One region of the Streptomyces sp. NPDC048291 genome, then DNA from elsewhere that is predicted to be linked to it. Evidence: riboswitches for the same ligand, from Rfam matches in the RefSeq annotation. Region 1 holds a riboswitch; each other region holds the start of a gene.
What was found. A riboswitch is a leader RNA that binds a small molecule or an ion and turns the genes downstream of it on or off. The one in region 1 is predicted to bind cyclic di-AMP.
Positions count from the first base shown of each region.

Region 2: another riboswitch for cyclic di-AMP. It lies ahead of ACGF5O_RS31615 (NlpC/P60 family protein); the one in region 1 lies ahead of ACGF5O_RS43300 (NlpC/P60 family protein).
Region 3: another riboswitch for cyclic di-AMP. It lies ahead of ACGF5O_RS38380 (transglycosylase family protein); the one in region 1 lies ahead of ACGF5O_RS43300 (NlpC/P60 family protein).

Region 1 covers NZ_JBICZC010000020.1:90,792-96,655, reverse strand. Annotated here, with positions in the region: gene ACGF5O_RS43310 (M23 family metallopeptidase) at 1-272, shown strand, start outside; gene pcrA (DNA helicase PcrA) at 307-2,766, opposite strand; cyclic di-AMP (ydaO/yuaA leader) riboswitch at 3,079-3,253, shown strand; gene ACGF5O_RS43300 (NlpC/P60 family protein) at 3,261-4,433, shown strand; gene ACGF5O_RS43295 (tellurite resistance/C4-dicarboxylate transporter family protein) at 4,628-5,596, shown strand; gene ACGF5O_RS43290 (hypothetical protein) at 5,618-5,864, opposite strand, start outside.
Region 2 covers NZ_JBICZC010000012.1:215,696-221,559, reverse strand. Annotated here, with positions in the region: gene ACGF5O_RS31625 (lipoprotein) at 16-669, shown strand; gene ACGF5O_RS31620 (DUF1996 domain-containing protein) at 680-2,674, opposite strand; cyclic di-AMP (ydaO/yuaA leader) riboswitch at 3,082-3,257, shown strand; gene ACGF5O_RS31615 (NlpC/P60 family protein) at 3,268-5,607, shown strand; gene ACGF5O_RS31610 (NAD-dependent epimerase/dehydratase family protein) at 5,631-5,864, opposite strand, start outside.
Region 3 covers NZ_JBICZC010000016.1:104,652-110,515, forward strand. Annotated here, with positions in the region: gene ACGF5O_RS38365 (DUF501 domain-containing protein) at 25-549, opposite strand; gene ACGF5O_RS38370 (septum formation initiator family protein) at 579-1,055, opposite strand; gene eno (phosphopyruvate hydratase) at 1,163-2,449, opposite strand; gene ACGF5O_RS38380 (transglycosylase family protein) at 2,796-3,479, opposite strand; cyclic di-AMP (ydaO/yuaA leader) riboswitch at 3,484-3,657, opposite strand; gene ACGF5O_RS38385 (transglycosylase family protein) at 3,852-4,850, opposite strand; gene ACGF5O_RS38390 (cytochrome P450) at 5,028-5,864, opposite strand, start outside.

The sequences.
Region 1 (5,864 bases):
CGACCGACGGCGTCGTCTCCACCAAGTGGAACAGCGCCTACGGCAACATGATGATCGTGACGGCGAAGGACGGCACGGAGACGTGGTACTGCCACCTCTCGTCTTACCGCGTCGCCGCCGGTACGACGGTGAAGGCCGGCGACCCGATCGCGTACTCCGGGAACTCCGGCAACTCGACAGGACCGCACCTGCACTTCGAGGTGCGGCCGGCCGGCGGCGCCGCCATAGACCCGCTGCCGTGGCTGCGCAGCCACGGGCTCGACCCGACCTGACCGGGCCCTTCTTACCTCTTCTCTTCCCTCTCCCCTACAGCTTCTCCACCGGCGCGTACCGCAGCAGCAGCCGCTTCGGCTTGGCCTCGCCGAAGTCGATCGTCGCCTCCGCGTTGCCGCCCGTGCCCTTCACCGCGACGACCGTGCCGAGGCCGAACTGGTCGTGGGTGACCCGGTCGCCGACCGCCAGCGAGACCACCGGCTGCTCCGAGGTCCGCCGGGTGGCGAAGCCGGACGCGCCCGACGCCGAGGAGCGCGAGCGGGTCGAGGAGAGCGAGGCCGCCACGCCGGCCGCGGGCCCGGAGGAGACCGGTGCCATCGCCCCGGTCCGCTTCCACTCCAGATACGCGCCCGGGATCTCCTCCAGGAAGCGCGAGGCCGGGTTGTACGACGGCTGGCCCCAGGCGCTGCGCATCGCCGACCGCGTGAGGTACAGCCGCTCCCGCGCGCGCGTGATGCCGACGTAGGCGAGCCGGCGTTCCTCCTCCAGCTCCTTGGTCTGGCCGAGGGCACGCATGTGCGGGAAGACGCCGTCCTCCATGCCGGTCAGGAACACCACCGGGAATTCGAGGCCCTTGGCGGTGTGCAGGGTCATCAGGGTGATGACGCCGTCGCCGTTCTCGTCGTCGTCGGGGATCTGGTCGGAGTCGGCGACCAGGGCCACCCGCTCCAGGAAGTCGGCGAGCCCGCCGGACTCCTCGCCCTCGCCGGACTCCTGCTCGAACTCCAGCGCCACGGAGGCGAGTTCCTGGAGGTTCTCGATGCGGGTCTCGTCCTGCGGGTCCGTGGAGTTCTGCAACTCGGCCAGGTATCCGGTGCGTTCGTAGATCGCCTCCAGGACCGTGGCGGGTCCGGCGCCGGACTCCACGACCGTACGGAGGTCCTCCATCAGCGTGTTGAACCGCTTGACCGCGTTCGTCGAGCGCGCGGCCATGCCGTACGCCTCGTCGACGCGCCTGAGTGCCTGCGGGAAGCTGATCTTCTCGCGCTGGGCGAGGGCGTCGATCATCGCCTCCGCGCGGTCGCCGATTCCGCGCTTGGGGACGTTGAGGATGCGCCGGAGCGGGACGGAGTCCTCCGGGTTGGCGAGCACCCGCAGGTAGGCCAGGACGTCCCGGACCTCCTTGCGCTCGTAGAAGCGGACGCCGCCGACCACCTTGTAGGGCAGGCCGACCCGGATGAAGATCTCCTCGAAGACACGGGACTGCGCGTTGGTGCGGTAGAAGACGGCGACATCGCCCGCCTTCGCCTCGCCCGCGTCCGTCAGACGGTCTATCTCCTCGGCGACGAACTGCGCCTCGTCGTGCTCGGTGTCGGCGACGTAGCCGGTGATCCGGGCGCCCGCGCCCGCGTTGGTCCACAGGTTCTTCGGGCGGCGGGACACGTTGCGCTCGATGACCGCGTTGGCGGCGCTCAGGATCGTCTGCGTGGAGCGGTAGTTCTGCTCCAGGAGGATCGTCGTCGCGTTCGGGTAGTCCTCCTCGAACTGGAGGATGTTGCGGATCGTCGCGCCCCGGAAGGCGTAGATCGACTGGTCGGCGTCACCGACGACGCAGAGCTCGGCGGGGGGCAGGTCGGGCTCGCCGGTGCCGACCAGCTCGCGCACGAGGGCGTACTGGGCGTGGTTGGTGTCCTGGTACTCGTCGACCAGGACGTGCCGGAAGCGGCGGCGGTAGTGCTCGGCGACGTCCGGGAAGGCGCGCAGCAGGTTGACCGTCGTCATGATCAGGTCGTCGAAGTCGAGGGCGTTCGCCTCGCGCAGCCGCGACTGGTACATGGCGTAGGCCTGGGCGAGGGTCTTCTCGAAGCCGTCGCTCGCGCGGGCGGCGAAGTCCTCCTCGTCGACCAGCTCGTTCTTGAGGTTGCTGACCTGGGCGCTGAACGACTTCGGCGGGAACCGCTTGGGGTCGAGGTCCAGGTCCCGGCAGACCAGGGCCATCAGGCGCTTGGAGTCGGCCGCGTCGTAGATCGAGAAGGAGGAGGTGAAGCCGAGCTTCTTGCTCTCCCTGCGCAGGATCCGCACGCAGGCGCTGTGGAAGGTCATCACCCACATCGCGTTCGCGCGCGGGCCGACGAGGTGCTCGACGCGCTCCTTCATCTCGCCCGCGGCCTTGTTGGTGAAGGTGATCGCGAGGATCTGGCCCGGGTGCACCTGGCGCGCGCCGAGCAGGTGGGCGATGCGGTGGGTGAGCACGCGCGTCTTGCCGGAACCGGCGCCGGCCACGATGAGCAGCGGGGAGCCGGCGTGCACGACGGCCGCCCGCTGGTTGTCGTTCAGCCCCTCCAGGAGGGCGGCCGGGTCCAGGGCCGGGCGGGCGGCGCCGTCGCGGTAGTAGGCGTCCCGGTCCGGGGGCACGTCGAACTTCCCGCCGAACAGATCGTCCGGAATCGACTCCGGAGCGTGCTCGTCCTCGGGCGGCGGCGGAGGTTCCTCGTCATGGCCGCGGGGGGCCTGGAGGTTCGCCAGGAAGCTGTCGTCAAAGAGGCTGCTCATCGCTCTCCGAGTCTAGGGCGCCCCACCGACAACCGGCCGCCGCCCCGAAAACTCGCCCCGGTCACCGAACAGATCCGCTCCGTCACGGCCGGTCGACGCGCGTCACGCAGCAACGAACACCCGCCTCGAACCCTCCGCCACCGTCGGGCAAGTCACCCATAACGCCCCTAATCGCATCGCCGGAGCGCACCGCAACACCAAGGTCACGAAAATGTATCGGGCATATCGCACATCAAACTTCACAGGGACCACACGAGTTGGCTAGCGTGCCGGGCAGGCCGTACGACCCCCACCGGCGAACGTCGCCGGGCCGCACGGCCTCCGCCGAGTCCGGAGTGCCGCCGCGCACCCGGAGCCGGGGACCCACACCGACCTTGGGGTGAATCGGTCCCGACTCCCCACCGGAGAACGGACCGTAGGGCAACCCTTCCGAACCACCCGCCCGAACCCGACAGCTAACTCGGTAGGCGGAACGCTGGAAGGAGTCGCCCCCGTTGGCGTCGCACCGCAAGTCCCGGCCGTCAGGAACACGCGCGGCAGGCATACGCACCCCCGCCCTGGCCACCGCCGCCCTCACCTCCATGGCCCTGTTCTCCCAGACGGCCGAGGCCGCGCCCTCCGACGACGGCAAGCCGAGCCTGGAGGAGGTCGAGAAGAAGGTCGACTCCCTCTACCGGCAGGCGGAGTCGGCGACCGAGAAGTACAACGCGGCCAAGGAGCGGACCGGCAGGCAGCGCAAGCAGGTCGACACCCTGCTCGACGACGTCGCCCGGCGCACGGACCGGCTCAACAAGGCGCGTGAGGAACTGGGTTCGTTCGCGGCGGCCCAGTACCGGACCGGGGCGAGCGTCCCCGACACGGCGACCTTCCTGCTCGCGGACAGTCCCCAGGACTACTTCGACCAGGACCAGCTGATGAGCCGCCTGACCTCGCGCCAGAAGGGCGCGGTCGACGACTACGTCACCGAGCAGTCCGCGACCATGAAGAAGCGGCAGGAGGCCTCCCAGAGCCTCGAGACGCTCACCGAGACGCAGGACGACCTCAAGACCGCCAAGACCACCGTGCAGACGAAGCTGGCCTCCGCGCGGGAGCTGCTGTCCCAGCTGACGGCCGCGGAGAAGGCCCGGCTGGCGGCGATCGAGAAGCGGCAGCAGGAGGCGGCGGACCGCAAGGCGGCCGAGCTGGCGAAGCAGCAGGCCGCGGCGGCCGACCAGGCGGCGTCGTCCTCGTCATCCTCGTCATCCTCGTCGTCGTCCAGCGGCTCCTCTTCCGGCTCGGGTTCCAGCTCCGGCTCGGACTCCGCCTACGCCACGAAGGCCGCCAAGGCGATCGCCTTCGCCCGCGCGCAGATCGGCAAGCCGTACGTCTGGGGCGCCACCGGCCCCGGCTCCTACGACTGCTCCGGGCTCTCCCAGGCCGCCTGGAAGGCCGCGGGCGTCTCCCTGCCGCGCACCACCTACGACCAGGTGAACGCCGGCACCACCGTCCCCCTCGCCGACGCCCAGCCCGGCGACCTGGTCTTCTTCTACGACGACGTCAGCCACGTCGGCATCTACATCGGCAACGGCATGATGATCCACGCCCCCAAGCCCGGCGCCTACGTCCGCGAGGAGTCGATCTACTACGGCGGCGAGTCGATCATCCACAGCGTGGTGCGCCCGGCCTGATCCCACGGGGCGCCCGCCGTCCCCCGGGCGCCCCCATCCGCTTCCCCATCCGCTTCTCCGCACGCTCCACCCGCTCCCCCGCACGCCTCGGCGCACCGGCGCGCGGGTTTCGGGCCGCACGCGCGCGTGCATCGTTCGTGACACGCGCGCGTGCCCCGTTCGTACTGCGGCCGGCTCTCCCTAGCATCAGGGGCATGTCCGGCATTTCACCCCTCCGCGCCTGGTGGGCGCAGCGTCCGCCGGCGGCCGGGGCCGCCGTGATGGCCACCGGCATCCTGTCGGTGGGGCTGCACCTGGTGGGGGCGGAGACCGTGTCCCGGGTGGCGCTGGCGCTCGCCTGCGTGATGTGGGCGGCGCTGGCGGCGGACTTCGTCGTACGGCTGGCGCGGGATCGCCGGCGGTGGGCGCGGGAGGCGCGGACGCCGGGCGCGCTCACCGCGGTGGCGGCGACGGCGGTGCTGGGGACGCGGTTCTCGGCGCTCGGGTGGCAGAGCCCCGCCGAGGCCCTGCTGGCGCTGTCGGTGGTGCTGTGGCTGCCGTTGCTGGTCGTCGTCGTGCGGCACTGGAGGCCGCGGATGCCGGGAGCGGTGTTCCTTGCCTGTGTGGCCACCCAGGGGCCCGCCGTGCTCGGAGCGACGCTGGCGGCGGCCCTGACGACGGCGTGGCTCGCGCACCTCTCGCTGGTCCTGTTCTGGCTGGGGCTGGCGATGTACGGGCTCGCCGTGCCCCGGTTCGAGTGGCGGCAGATCGCCCGGGGGCCCGGTGACCAGTGGGTGGCGGGCGGCGCGCTCGCGATCTCCGCGCTGGCCGGGGCGCGGCTGCTGGCGGCCGACAGCGCGCGGCTGTACCTGTGGAACGACGACGACCGGGGCGTCCTGCGCGTGGTGACGGTGGGGCTGCTGGTCCTGGACCTGGCCTGGTACGCCGTCCTGCTGGCCGCGGAGGTGGCGTGGCCCCGGCCGCGTTACGACGTGCGCCGCTGGGCGACGGTGTTCCCGATGGGGATGACGGCGACGGCGGCGCTGTCGGTCGCCGCCGCCGTCGGCGGTGCGTGGCTGGAGTGGCCCGGGCGGGTGCTGGTGTGGGTCACGGTGGCGGCCTGGCTGACGGTGGCGACCGGCGCGGCGGCGGGCGCCCGTGCCGCCCTCAGGAAGGCCCGTTGAGGCCCGCAGAGGATGCCGGGATCAGGTCCACAGGACGGCGATGAAGATGTTCACCGCCGTGAGCAGGCCCACCAGGCCGAAGGCGCCCTTCTCGACCTTCTCGTCGTCCCGTTTCACGTAGACGAGTCCGAGGATCACGATCAGCAGGGCGAGCTTCACGCCGATCTTGATCGTGTTGACGTGGTGGTCGTCGGCCTCGTTGAGGCCGACGAGGATCACGCCGGTCGCGAGCATGGTGAACGCGCCGTGCAGCATCCCGGGGACGAAC
Region 2 (5,864 bases), on a different contig from region 1:
AAGGGGAGGTAAAGGGTGGGGACCCACGGGGGCGGAGTGGTGCTGACCGGGCTGTTCGTGGCGCTGCTTGCGGGCTGCGGCGCCACGCCGCGGGCCGTCGAGGTGACCGAGTCGGGTCACGCGTCCGGTGCGGCGGCGCAGCGCGGGGGCTCGATCGGCGCCGCCGGTTCGGCCTGTGAGCTGCCGGTGGTGTTCGACATCGCCAAGGGCTGGCAGGCGGAGGCCGTCGACGCCCTCGGCGCCGTCGCCTCCGCCGGCACCGACGACGACGTCACGGAGGAGGTCGTGGACGGCCTGCTGCACCAGGGGCCGGTGGCCATGGCCTGCGAGGTCGACGCCAAACCCGCCGGGAACATCGGCTACCTGAGGGCGTGGACCGGCAGCCCCGGCAGCGGCGACGCGCGCGCCGTGCTCCGGGCATTCGTGGCCGCCGAGCGCAACACGAGCGGGGCGACGTACCGGACCTTCACCGCGGGCGGGCTCTCCGGGATACGGGTCGACTACCTGTACACCAGCAAGCTGCTGGAGGAGACCAAGAAGGAGTCCGCGCTCGCCGTGGTCACCCCGAAGGGTCCCGTCGTACTGCACCTGGGCGGGCTCGACAGCGCGGAGCACGACGAGATGCTCCCCGCGTTCGAGCTCGCCCAGGACACGCTGCGCAGCAGGTGAGAAGGGCCCGTCAGATCCGGTTCCGCTTGGTGCGCCAGAGCAACGCGGCCCCGGAGGCCAGCAGCAGGCCGCCGAAGACCGCGGGCCACAGGTGGGCGCCGGTCTCGGCGAGACCGCCCTGGACGGCCTGGGGCTCGGTCTGGGGCTCCGTCCCGGAACCGGCGCCCGGGCTCTCCTGACCGGCCGGGACGGCGACCGCGGTGCCGGTCGGCGCGGCGGTGCCATTGGCGGCGGGCGCCTCGGTGTCGGGCCGCTGTGTCGGCTCGCTGATCACGCCGCCGCCGGACGACTTCGTGGTCGACGTCTTCTTCGGCGACGGAGTCGCGTAGACCCTCGGCAGTTCACTGCCGCCGGAGCCGGAGCCGGAGCCGGGAGCGGTGGCGGTCTCGGTGGCCGGGGTGCCGGCCGGCGGCTCGGACGAGGGCTGGTCGGCCGGGGGCTGCTCGGACGGCGGCTGCTGGGTCGCCGGCTCGGACGGCTCGGCGCTCTGCGACTCGGCCGGCGGCTCGACCGGGCTCGCGGTGTCGCTCGGCTGGGACGGCTCCGCGCTCTGGGTCGGCGGCTGCTCGTCGGCGCCCGCCCCGCAGGTGCGGCCGGAGTTGATGCAGTCGACCATCTTCCGCATCAGGCTGTCGTCGAAGACGTTGATGAAGTCGCCGTGGTCGGTGACCGGCTTGTGCAGCTGCTCGGGGAACGAGTCCACCGCGAACAGCGGGACCGTACGGCCGCCGTCCTGGAGGCTCGGCGCGTCCACGGCGTAGACGATGCGCTGCACCAGCTGCGGGATGGCCTCGAAACCGGCCGGGCAGCTGCCGTCCGCGGCCTCGAACGCCACGTGGGTGCGGTGGTTGGCGCTGTCGATGTTCCGGCCGTCCCAGCAGCTCTGGAACCTGAACGTGCGCACGACGTCGCTGCCGGAGGGGCAGAGCGGGTACTTGTCCTTGAGCTGCCGGTTCTCGTAACCGGTGCAGCTCCAGGAGGCGTTGGCGTTGGCCGGGCCGTTGACGAACGCCTTGGCGTCGCCGGTGATGATGCGCAGCAGCCGCGGCATCTCGGTGACCTTGGAGGTGGGGTTGCCCTCGAAGGTCAGCGTGACCTCCTTCGCCGTGACGATCTGCCCGGCGTTGCCCTCGGTGCCGCCGCCCGGCTTGTCGGCGTCCCGCTCCTGCTTGCCGTTCTGCAGCCGCAGCACCGGCCAGTAGTACGTGGACCTGTCGCCCTGGTCCGCGCAGCTGGTGTCGGCGTTCGCGAGGTCCTGGTCACTGGCGAAGGCGTTGTTGGACTGGTTGCCGATGTAGTCGTGGAAGTGGTGGGCGCCGTTGGAGACGCCGGGCGCGACGATCACGTTGTCCGAGTTGAACAGGCCGTTGGCGTTGACACCGCAGCTGGAGGAGAAGGTGCCCGTGGAGCCGCCGGACTGTTCGGCCGGGGTCGTGACGTTCGGCTGGACCGAGGTGATGTCCGCGTAGTCGGCGGCGACCGGCCCGTTGCCGCCCTGGCCGCCGGCGCCGGTGCCGGCGCTCTGGCTCGGCGCCGCGCTGTCCTGGCCGCCCTGGCTCGGCGTGGCGCCGCCGGTCGGGGTCGCCGACTGCCCGTCGCCCTGGTTCGAGGAGCGCAGGGTGCAGGCGGCGAGGTCGTCGAGGCCCTGCGGGCGGTCGCCCTCGCGGCCGATGGCGTCGGCGATGCGCTGGATCGACTCGGACCGCTTCTCCTTGAGCGGGTCGATGATCGACTGGCCGGCGAAGCCGGGGTCCTGCTCGATCTCGGCGGCGGACTGCGTGAGTTGCTGGTAGGCGGCGGCGATCTGCTGGTCCAGCTGGGCGAGTTCACGGTCGACGTCGGCCCGGGCGCCGTCGGGCACCGCCGTCAGCCTGCTGCCGATGTCGGGGCAGTAGATCGTGGGCGCGGACAGCACCTGACCGGTGGCGACCTGGTCCTGGCCGCCGCCGTTCTCGGTGGCCGAGGCATAGACGTTCACCGCGACCAGTCCTCCACCGCCGAGCATCAGGGCGACCGCTGCGAAGGTCGCTCGTTGTGCGCCGGTCGGGCGTCTGCGCCTGTTGCGTCTCAAGGTCGTTCCCCTGCGTGTCGTGGGCGGCCGGGCATGGAAATCCCCGGCCTAATACGACAGCCGGCGCCACGGTGTTCAACGGACCCACGAATTCACGGTGACCTCACAGGAAGCGGGTGTCCCGGAAGCGGCGGAACGCGACCGACGGCAACGCCTCGGTGACCCTGCGAATGCACTGGATGCGCGCCAAATGCCGTGCCGTACGGTCGAGTTCCGAACGCTAAGACGAACATCACAAATACGTATCGGACATTAGCCACTTCAACCTTCACACGAGTGACACAAGTTGGCTAAGTTGACGGGCAAGCCGTTCGGCTCCCCCCGGCGATTCCCGTCGGGCCGCGCGGCCTCCGCCGAGTCCGGTGCCCCTCAGGGGCGGATCCGGAGCCGGGGACCCAACCGATCACTGGGGTGAATCGGCCGGTCGTCCGCAAGGACAGCGGCCGTAGGGCATGCCTTCCGGATTCGACCGCCCGAACCCGACAGCTAACCCGGTAGGCGGAGTACGGAAGGAGCACGACCCCTCAATGGCGCCCGAAAGCCGTGACGAGGTTCGACAGCGGATCGACAGCCTCTACGACCAGGCCGAGAACGCCACCGGGAACTACAACGCCACCCGTGCGATGAGCGGGGGCTCGCGCTCACGCGGTGTTCCGCTGTTCAAACGGACCCGTCGCGACGACCCGGGCCTCGACAACATCGCCAGGGAGTGGTTCGAGGGGGCGCGTTCGAGGCTGGGGCCGAGCGTTCCGGCCGCGCTGCCCACCGACCGGCAGCCCAACCGGCCCGGCCCGCGCCGGCCCCTCAGCGCCATGGCCGCCGACCTGCTCGGCCAGCTCGAGGACTCCGGCCCGGCCCGGCTGGAGCTGACCGCGGGGCCGTCCGCGCAGAGCGAGATCGAGGTCGTCCGCGAACTGCCGTCGCGCCCGAGGCTGGAACTGACGGCGGGGCCCGCCGCGGCGGTGCCCGCGGTGCCTTCGGGTGCGCCGAGGGCGCTGCCCGCCGCCGGGCCGCAGCGGCCCACGCCGGGTGCCTCCAAGACCAAGAACCAGCTCAAGCTCGCCAAGGCGCGCGAGGTGCTGTCCCAGCGCACCGGGCAGCGCGCGATCGCCGCCCTCGACCCGGCGCCGGTCCCGGTCCAGATCCCGGTCGCCCAGGCCGCTGGGCCGGCGCCCAGCCCCTGGCCCACGCCCGAGGCGCAGGCCCCGGCGCAGCCGTGGCAGGCTCCCCCCGTCGGCATACCGAACCAGCGCACCGGCAGCGGTTCCTTCCGGGCCGACTCCCGCGCGGCCACCCGCGCGCTCCCGGCGGTGACCGAGACCGGCGGCATCCCGATCGTGTCCCCGTCGGACACCGGCACCTTCCGCATCATGACCCCGGGGGGCGCCGACAGCGCCCCGACGCGCGCCGCAGCCGACTCCACCGGCTTCCGTGTCATGACCCCCGGAAGCGCAGACAGCACCCCGCCCCGCGCCGCGGCCGACTCCACCGGCTTCCGCGTCATGACCCCGGGCGGCTCGGGCGGCGGGACCTACCAGACCGGGCCGGCCATGGACGCGGGTGCCGCCCAGGCTCCGGCCCCGTCCCCGGGGGACTCCGGCTCCTTCCGCATCATGACGCCGGGCGCCACGGGCTCGTTCCCGATGCCGACCCCGGCCGACGGGGGCACTTTCCCTGCCGCGGACCCCCTGGGCGCGAGCGTCTTCCCGACGGCGGATCCCATGGCGAGCACCAGCGTCTTCCCGACCGCGGACCCGATGGCGAGCACGAGTGTCTTCCCGACCGCGGCTCCCACGAACACGGGCGCCTTCCCGACCGCCGACCCCATGAACGGCGGCGGCGCCTTCCCGACCGCGGCGCCCGCCGTTCCCCCGGCCGCTCCCGCCCCGATGGACCTCGGCGGCTATCGGGTCATGTCGCCGAACGCGCCCGCCGCCTACGCCGACATCCCCCCGGCCGCCGCCGACACCGCCTACGCCAACGGCGCGTACCCCGCGGCGGCCCCCGCGGCCCCGATGGCCGCCATGCCGCCGGCCGCGCCCTTCGCCGCGGCACCCGCCGCCGACAACATGTACGGCACCTACGCGGCAGGCATGCAGCCCGCCGAGGGCGCCTACGCCTACGCCGCCACCACGGCCATGCCGACGGCGATGGCAGCGCCCGCCGCCGCGATGCCCGCGCCGATGACCATGCCCATGCCCATGCCCATGGCAGCACCGATGCAGGCCCCGATGGCAGCGCCCCCCGCACCGGCCGCGCCCGCGATGCCCGCGATGCCGACGGCCATGACCGCGCCGCCCGAGGCGATGATGGCCGCCGCGCCCGCCATGGCGATGCCCATGGCCGCGCCCGCCCCGGCCGCCCCGGTCTTCACCCCCCCGCTCCCCACCACGCCCCTGCCGACCGCACCCGCGCAGGTCGCCGCACCGGTGCCCGCCCCGGCCGCCCCGGCGCCCGGCGCCTACGCCGACCCCGCTGCCTTCGTCCAGCCGGGCGCCGGGGCCGAGCCGGGCAAGGCGATGAAGGCGCTGGCGTTCGCGCGGGAGCAGATCGGCCGGCCGTGTGTCTGGGGAGCGACCGGGCCGGGGGCGTACGACGCCAGCAGCCTGACCCAGGCGGCCTGGCGTGCCGCCGGCGTGTCGCTGCCGCGCACCGCGGCGGAGCAGACGCTGGCCGGCACCCCGATCACGCTGGCCGCCGTCGAACCCGGTGACCTGGTCTTCTTCTTCGACGACGACAGTCACGTGGGGATCTACGCGGGTGGCGGCGCGATGGTGCACGCCCCGAGCCCCGGGGCGCTCATCCGCGAGGAGTCGATCTACAACGCCGGGGAGTCGGCGATCCACCGGGTGATCCGCCCGGCCTGACCTCCTGTCCCCGGCGGCCGGGCTCAGACCCTCCGCCGCCTGGTGCGCCAGCTCTCGTGGTGGTCCAGGAGGGTCTCCTCGACGGGCCGGTAGGCGAGGCCCAGTTCGCGGACGCTGCGGCCGTTGTCGACGCGGAAGCGGATGCCGAGATGCTTGCGTATGTAGTCCTGGGTCAGGCCGAAGAGCGGGCCCAGGACCCGTACCGGCCCGTGCGGGAGCGCGGCGCGCGGCAGGCGCGGGTCCCAGGGGTGGCGGGT
Region 3 (5,864 bases), on a different contig from region 1:
CAGGGGGCGGAGCCCCCTGGTACGTCAGCCGTCGGCGGAGGGCACCACACACGCCCCCTTGGCCCACCACTCCGGCAGCATGGCGATCGCCTCGTCACCGAGGGGGTTCACGCCGGGGCCCGCGGCCAGGGAGTGCGCCACGAGCACGTGCAGGCACTTCACCCGGTCCGGCATCCCCCCGGCGCTGGGAAAGCCCGTCAGCTCCTCGATCTCGTCCCGGCGCCGGACGTAGTCCTCGTGCGCGGCCCGGTACGCCGCCGCCAGCTCCGGATCGCTCTCCAGCCGCGCCGTCATCTCCTTCATCACGCCGTTGGCCTCGAGGGTCCCGATGGCGGACGCGGCCTTCGGGCACGTCAGGTAGTACAGCGTCGGGAACGGCGTCCCGTCCGGCAGCCGCGGCGCGGTCTCCACGACGTCCGGCTGCCCGCACGGGCACCGGTGCGCGATGGCCCGCAGCCCGCGCGGCGGCCGGCCGAGCTGCTGCTTGAAGGCCTCGACGTCCGCGTCGGTCGGCTCGGTGCGCGGGGTGGAGGGCGGAGGCGTTTGCATGACTGTGTTCTGTGTGGCTTTCTGTCGGTTCACTGGTCGGACGCGTCGGACTTGTCGACGCCGTCCCAGACGTTCGCGTACCAGGGCCGGTCGGCCGCCCCCAGGTAGGCGTGCGCCTGCTTGGCGGCACCGGGGTCGATCACCACGAACCCGGTCTCCCCCGGCATCACGTAGTGCAGCCGCTGCCGGATCTGCTGCTCGGCGTAGGAGTCGTCCTGCCACCGCGCCTTGAGGTCCCGCAGCTGCTCGACCCGCTGCCGGGCCTGCTGCTGCTGCCGTTCGAGGTCGGAGATCTCGGCGCGCTGGGAGACGTACTGCCGCATCGGATAGGCGAGCGCGACGACCATCGTGCACAGCACGATCGCGAGCAGCGCGGCGCGGCCGGTGAGCCGGGAGCGGCGGGCCTGGCGCCTGGTCTGGGAGCGGTAGACCCGGGCCGCCGTCTGCTCGCCGAGCAGCTTGAGCCTGGTCGCGGTGGAGAACCGGTCCCGGTCCTTCACGGCCATGTCCCCGCCTCCCTGGTCGCCCTGACACGTGCGTACGTCCCCGGACACGGTACGGGACCGGGTACGGGGACGTACGTACGACTGGCTGAGCCTTGACTCTGTGAGGCTCAGCCCTTGAAGCGCGGGAAGGCGCTGCGGCCCGCGTACACCGCCGCGTCGTCGAGGATCTCCTCGATGCGCAGCAGCTGGTTGTACTTGGCGACGCGCTCGGAGCGGGCCGGGGCGCCGGTCTTGATCTGGCCGCAGTTGGTGGCGACGGCGAGGTCGGCGATGGTGACGTCCTCGGTCTCGCCGGAGCGGTGCGACATCATGCACTTGAAGCCGTTGCGCTGGGCGAGCTCGACGGCGTCCAGGGTCTCGGTCAGCGAACCGATCTGGTTCACCTTCACCAGCAGGGCGTTGGCGGTGCCCTCCTCGATGCCGCGGGCCAGGCGCTCCGGGTTGGTGACGAACAGGTCGTCGCCGACGATCTGCACCTTGTCGCCGAGCTTGTCGGTGAGGACCTTCCAGCCCGCCCAGTCGTCCTCGAACAGCGGGTCCTCGATGGAGACCAGCGGGTACGCGGCGACGAGCTCCTCGTAGTACTCGGTCATCTCCGCGGCCGAGCGGGACTTGCCCTCGAACTCGTACTTGCCGTCCTTGTAGAACTCGGACGCGGCGACGTCGAGCGCGAGCGCGATCTGCTCGCCGGGGACGTAACCGGCCTGCTTGATCGCCTCCAGGATGAGGTCGAGCGCGGCGCGGTTCGACTCCAGGTTCGGGGCGAAGCCGCCCTCGTCGCCGAGGCCGGTGGCCAGGCCCTTGCTCTTCAGGACCTTCTTCAGGGTGTGGTAGACCTCGGCACCCCAGCGCAGCGCCTCGGAGAAGGACTCCGCGCCGATCGGGGCGATCATGAACTCCTGGATGTCGACGTTGGAGTCCGCGTGCGAGCCGCCGTTGAGGATGTTCATCATCGGAACGGGCAGCAGGTGCGCGTTCGGGCCGCCGAGGTAGCGGAACAGCGGCAGGTCGGACGCCTCGGAGGCGGCGTGCGCGACGGCGAGGGAGACGCCGAGGATGGCGTTGGCGCCGAGCGAGCCCTTGTTGTCGGTGGCGTCCAGGTCGAACATGGCCTGGTCGATCAGGCGCTGCTCGGTGGCGTCGTAGCCGACGAGCTCCGGGCCGATCTGCTCGATGACGGCGAGGACGGCCTTCTCGACACCCTTGCCCAGGTAGCGGTTGGGGTCGCCGTCACGGAGCTCGATGGCCTCGAAGGCACCGGTGGAGGCGCCGGACGGGACGGCGGCACGACCCGTGCTGCCGTCGTCGAGGCCGACCTCGACCTCGACCGTGGGGTTGCCTCGGGAGTCCAGGATTTCCCGGGCTACGACGACGTCGATGGACGGCACGAGCATCTCCTTCTTGGGATGTGACGCTGGTTGTGCGGGGCGCACGCGGGCCTCGTCGGCCCTTGCTCAGCCTTGCGACTAGAGCCTAACCGTCCGAGGGCCGTCGGCCGGCACGACCGACCGGCCCGTGGACACACTGACGGTACTCATTGTTCACGCGCGGAACAAAGGGGGTCCCGATGAAGAACGGAAGAAGAGCGGGCCACGGAGCCTGACCGCAAAGAGAAACCCCGCCCCGGTGCGTTCGGGGGAAAACGCACCGGAGCGGGGGCTCGTGGGGGACGGGGGTGACCCTCACGTGGTCCCCACTATGGGGACCACGGCTGTGTGGGGGCTGTGGTTCAGCTGGGTCTTACTTCAGGTGCAGCTGCTGGCCCGGGTAGATGAAGTCGGCGTCGTCGACGATGTCCTTGTTCAGCTTGAACAGCGCCTGCCAGCCGCCCTTGACCTTGTGCTTCTCGGCGATCGAGCTGAGGGTGTCGCCCTTGACGACCTTGTACTCGCCGTCGCCCTTCTTGACCTTCTTGCCGGTCGGGGTGGTGACGGTCTTCTTGGCGGCCGGGCGCTCGGCGGAGCGGGAGGCGGCCTGGGTGTCGGTCGAGCGGGTGCCGGTGCTGCTGCTCGACGAGGAGCTGGTCGAGCCGGCGCTGCCGCCGGTGTAGGCGGCGCCGGACAGGCCCGTGCCGCAGACCGGCCAGGCACCCTTGCCCTGCGCGGCGAGGACCTTCTCGGCGATCGTGATCTGCTGCGCCTTGCTGGCCTGGTTGGCCTGCGCGGCGTACTGCGTGCCGCCGTACGCGGCCCAGGTGGAGGCGGAGAACTGGAGACCGCCGTAGTAGCCGTTGCCGGTGTTGATGGACCAGTTGCCGCCGGACTCGCACTGGGCGACGGTGTCCCACTCGGAGGCGGTGGCGGCGGAGGCGCTGCCGGCCGCCATCAGCGGCGCGGCGACGGCGACGCCGGTGACACCGGCGACGGCGATGGCGCGGACGGCCTTGGACGGACGGCGGTGCTTGCCCTTGCCGGAGAACAGCATGGATCGATCCCCTCACCGACGCCTGCGAGGTGAGCTGTCGGGTTCGGGCCGGTTGAGTTGCCCGGCCGCACACCGTGTGTCGGTGCGCGGCTTCACCCCGAGCCGGATCGGCGGCCTCAACCACCGGTCCCGGCACTTACCTTGGGTCCCCCGCTCCTGCCTACGGCGCATGACGCGACGACTGTTCCCGGACGGCCGCTGGCAGGACTCGGCGTTGCGACGGCCGGGGCTCGTGGTGACGAGCGGCCTTGACCGTAAACAGGCGATCCGGTGAATTTCAAAGATGATCAGGGCTTCTGAGACTCATCCCACACTTTCACCAAAACGGACATTCGGCTCGAAGCGGGGCGCCAACTCCCGCCGCTTTTCGCCCTATTCGCTGCCGAGTTTCAGGGTCTGACCGGGAGCGATGGCGTTCGGGTCGGTGCCGATGTCGGCCTTGTTCGCGTCGTAGAGCGCGCGCCATCCGCCGTCGAGGTCAAGGGAGTCGGCGATGGAGGCGAGGGTGTCGCCGTCACGGACGGTGTAGGTGCCGCTGTCGCGGGAGGCGTGCCGGCCGTTGGAGGCGGAGCCCTGACCGTTTGTCACGCTTTCGTCCGCCGAGCCGCCACGGTGCTTGCCGCCACTGCCGACGGCGCCCGTGTCGACCAGGCTCCAAGAGCCACCGGTCTGCCACGAATTGTCCGAGTCGTCGGACTCGGAGACGGCAGGGCTCCCGCTCGCCTTCGAAGCGTCGGCATCCGAGCCGGACTTGGACGATTCCGACTTGTCCGTCTTGCTGGACTTGCCGGAGCTGTCCGCCTTGGAGTCGCTGTCGGCACTCGCGCTCGGCAAGGGGGTGGCGGACTCGCTCCCGGAGTCCGCGGCGCCCGAGGAGGAGTCGGAACCGGAGGACGAGGACGAGTCCGACAGCCCCGAGGACGAGTCCGACGAGTCGGAGGAACCGGACGAATCACTCGAGTCGCCGAGGCCCGTGTCGACGTTCACCGACGCGTCGTCGGACGAGAGTCCGGCGATCAGGGCGCAGGTCCGCCAGGCCTTGGTGCCCTGGTCGGCGAGCATCTTCTCGGCGACCGCGATCTGCTGCGAACGGCTCGCCTGGTCGGGGGTGCCGGCGTACTCCAGGCCCCCGTACTCGCTCCAGTCGTCCAGGGAGATCTGGAGACCGCCGTAGTAGCCGGTGCCGTTGTCGGCGCTCCAGGAACCGCCGCTCTCGCACTCGGCCACCTGGTCCCAGGTGGAGCCGTCGGCCGCGCTGGCGTTCACCGCGCCGAGGAGCGGGAGGGCGATGGCGGAGCCGGTCACCCCGGCCGCGACGAGGAGCGCCGGAGCCTGGCGGGGGCGACGGTGACGACCGTTCCCGGAGAGCATGCGGAAACCTTTCGAGCGACAGCGGTGACCGGCACGGCGGGTCCCGCAAGGGCGCCGTACTGAGGGGTGAACGTATCGGCAGACGATCACTTGTCACAAGTTAATGCCGCGCAGATCACGTGAAGATCACAGACTTGAACGCTAATCATCTTTTGCCCGTAGGGGCAGGTGGAGGCTTCAGCGGCCGGTCGGCGTGAACTCCACGGGCAGCGTGCGCAGCCCGCGCATGATGAGCCCGCCGCGCCACCGCAACTCGCTCTCGTCCACCGCGAGTCGCAGGTCGGGAAGGCGGGTGAGGAGACCGGCGAGCGCGGTCTGCCCTTCCAGGCGGGCGAGCGGGGCGCCCAGGCAGTAGTGGATGCCGTGGCCGTATCCGAGGTGCTGGTTGTCCCGCCGGGCGAGGTCGAGGGTGTCCGGCTCGGCGAACCGCTCCGGGTCCCGGTCGGCCGCGGCCAGGACGACCAGGACCGGGTCGCCGGGGGCGATGTGCTGCCCGCCGATCGCGACCGGCTCGGTGGCGAACCGCCAGGTGGCCAGCTCCACCGGCCCGTCGTAGCGCAGCAGTTCCTCGACGCCGGTCTCCAGCAGCCCGCGCTCGCCGGCGGCCAGGGACTCCTGCAGGCGGGCCCGCTGCCCGGGGTGGGTGAGCAGCGCGTACGTGCCGTTCCCGATCAGGTTGACGGTGGTCTCGAAGCCGGCGAACAGCAGGATGAACGCCATGGCCGCGGCCTCGTTCTCGGTGAGGTGCTCTCCGTGGTCCGAGGCCCGGATGAGCCCGGAGATGAGGTCCTCGCCGGGACCTGCCTCGGCGGGCAGCGCCTCCCGCTTCCGGTGGATCAGCTCGGCCAGATATCCGCGCATCTTCTTCACGGACCGCGCGACCCCGCCCCGCGGCCCGCCCCCGTGCCGGATCATCATCCCCGCCCAGTCCCGGAAGTCGTCCTGGTCCTCGGGCGGGACGCCGAGCAGGTCGCAGATGGCGTAGATGGGCAGCGGGAAGGCGAACTCGTGGAT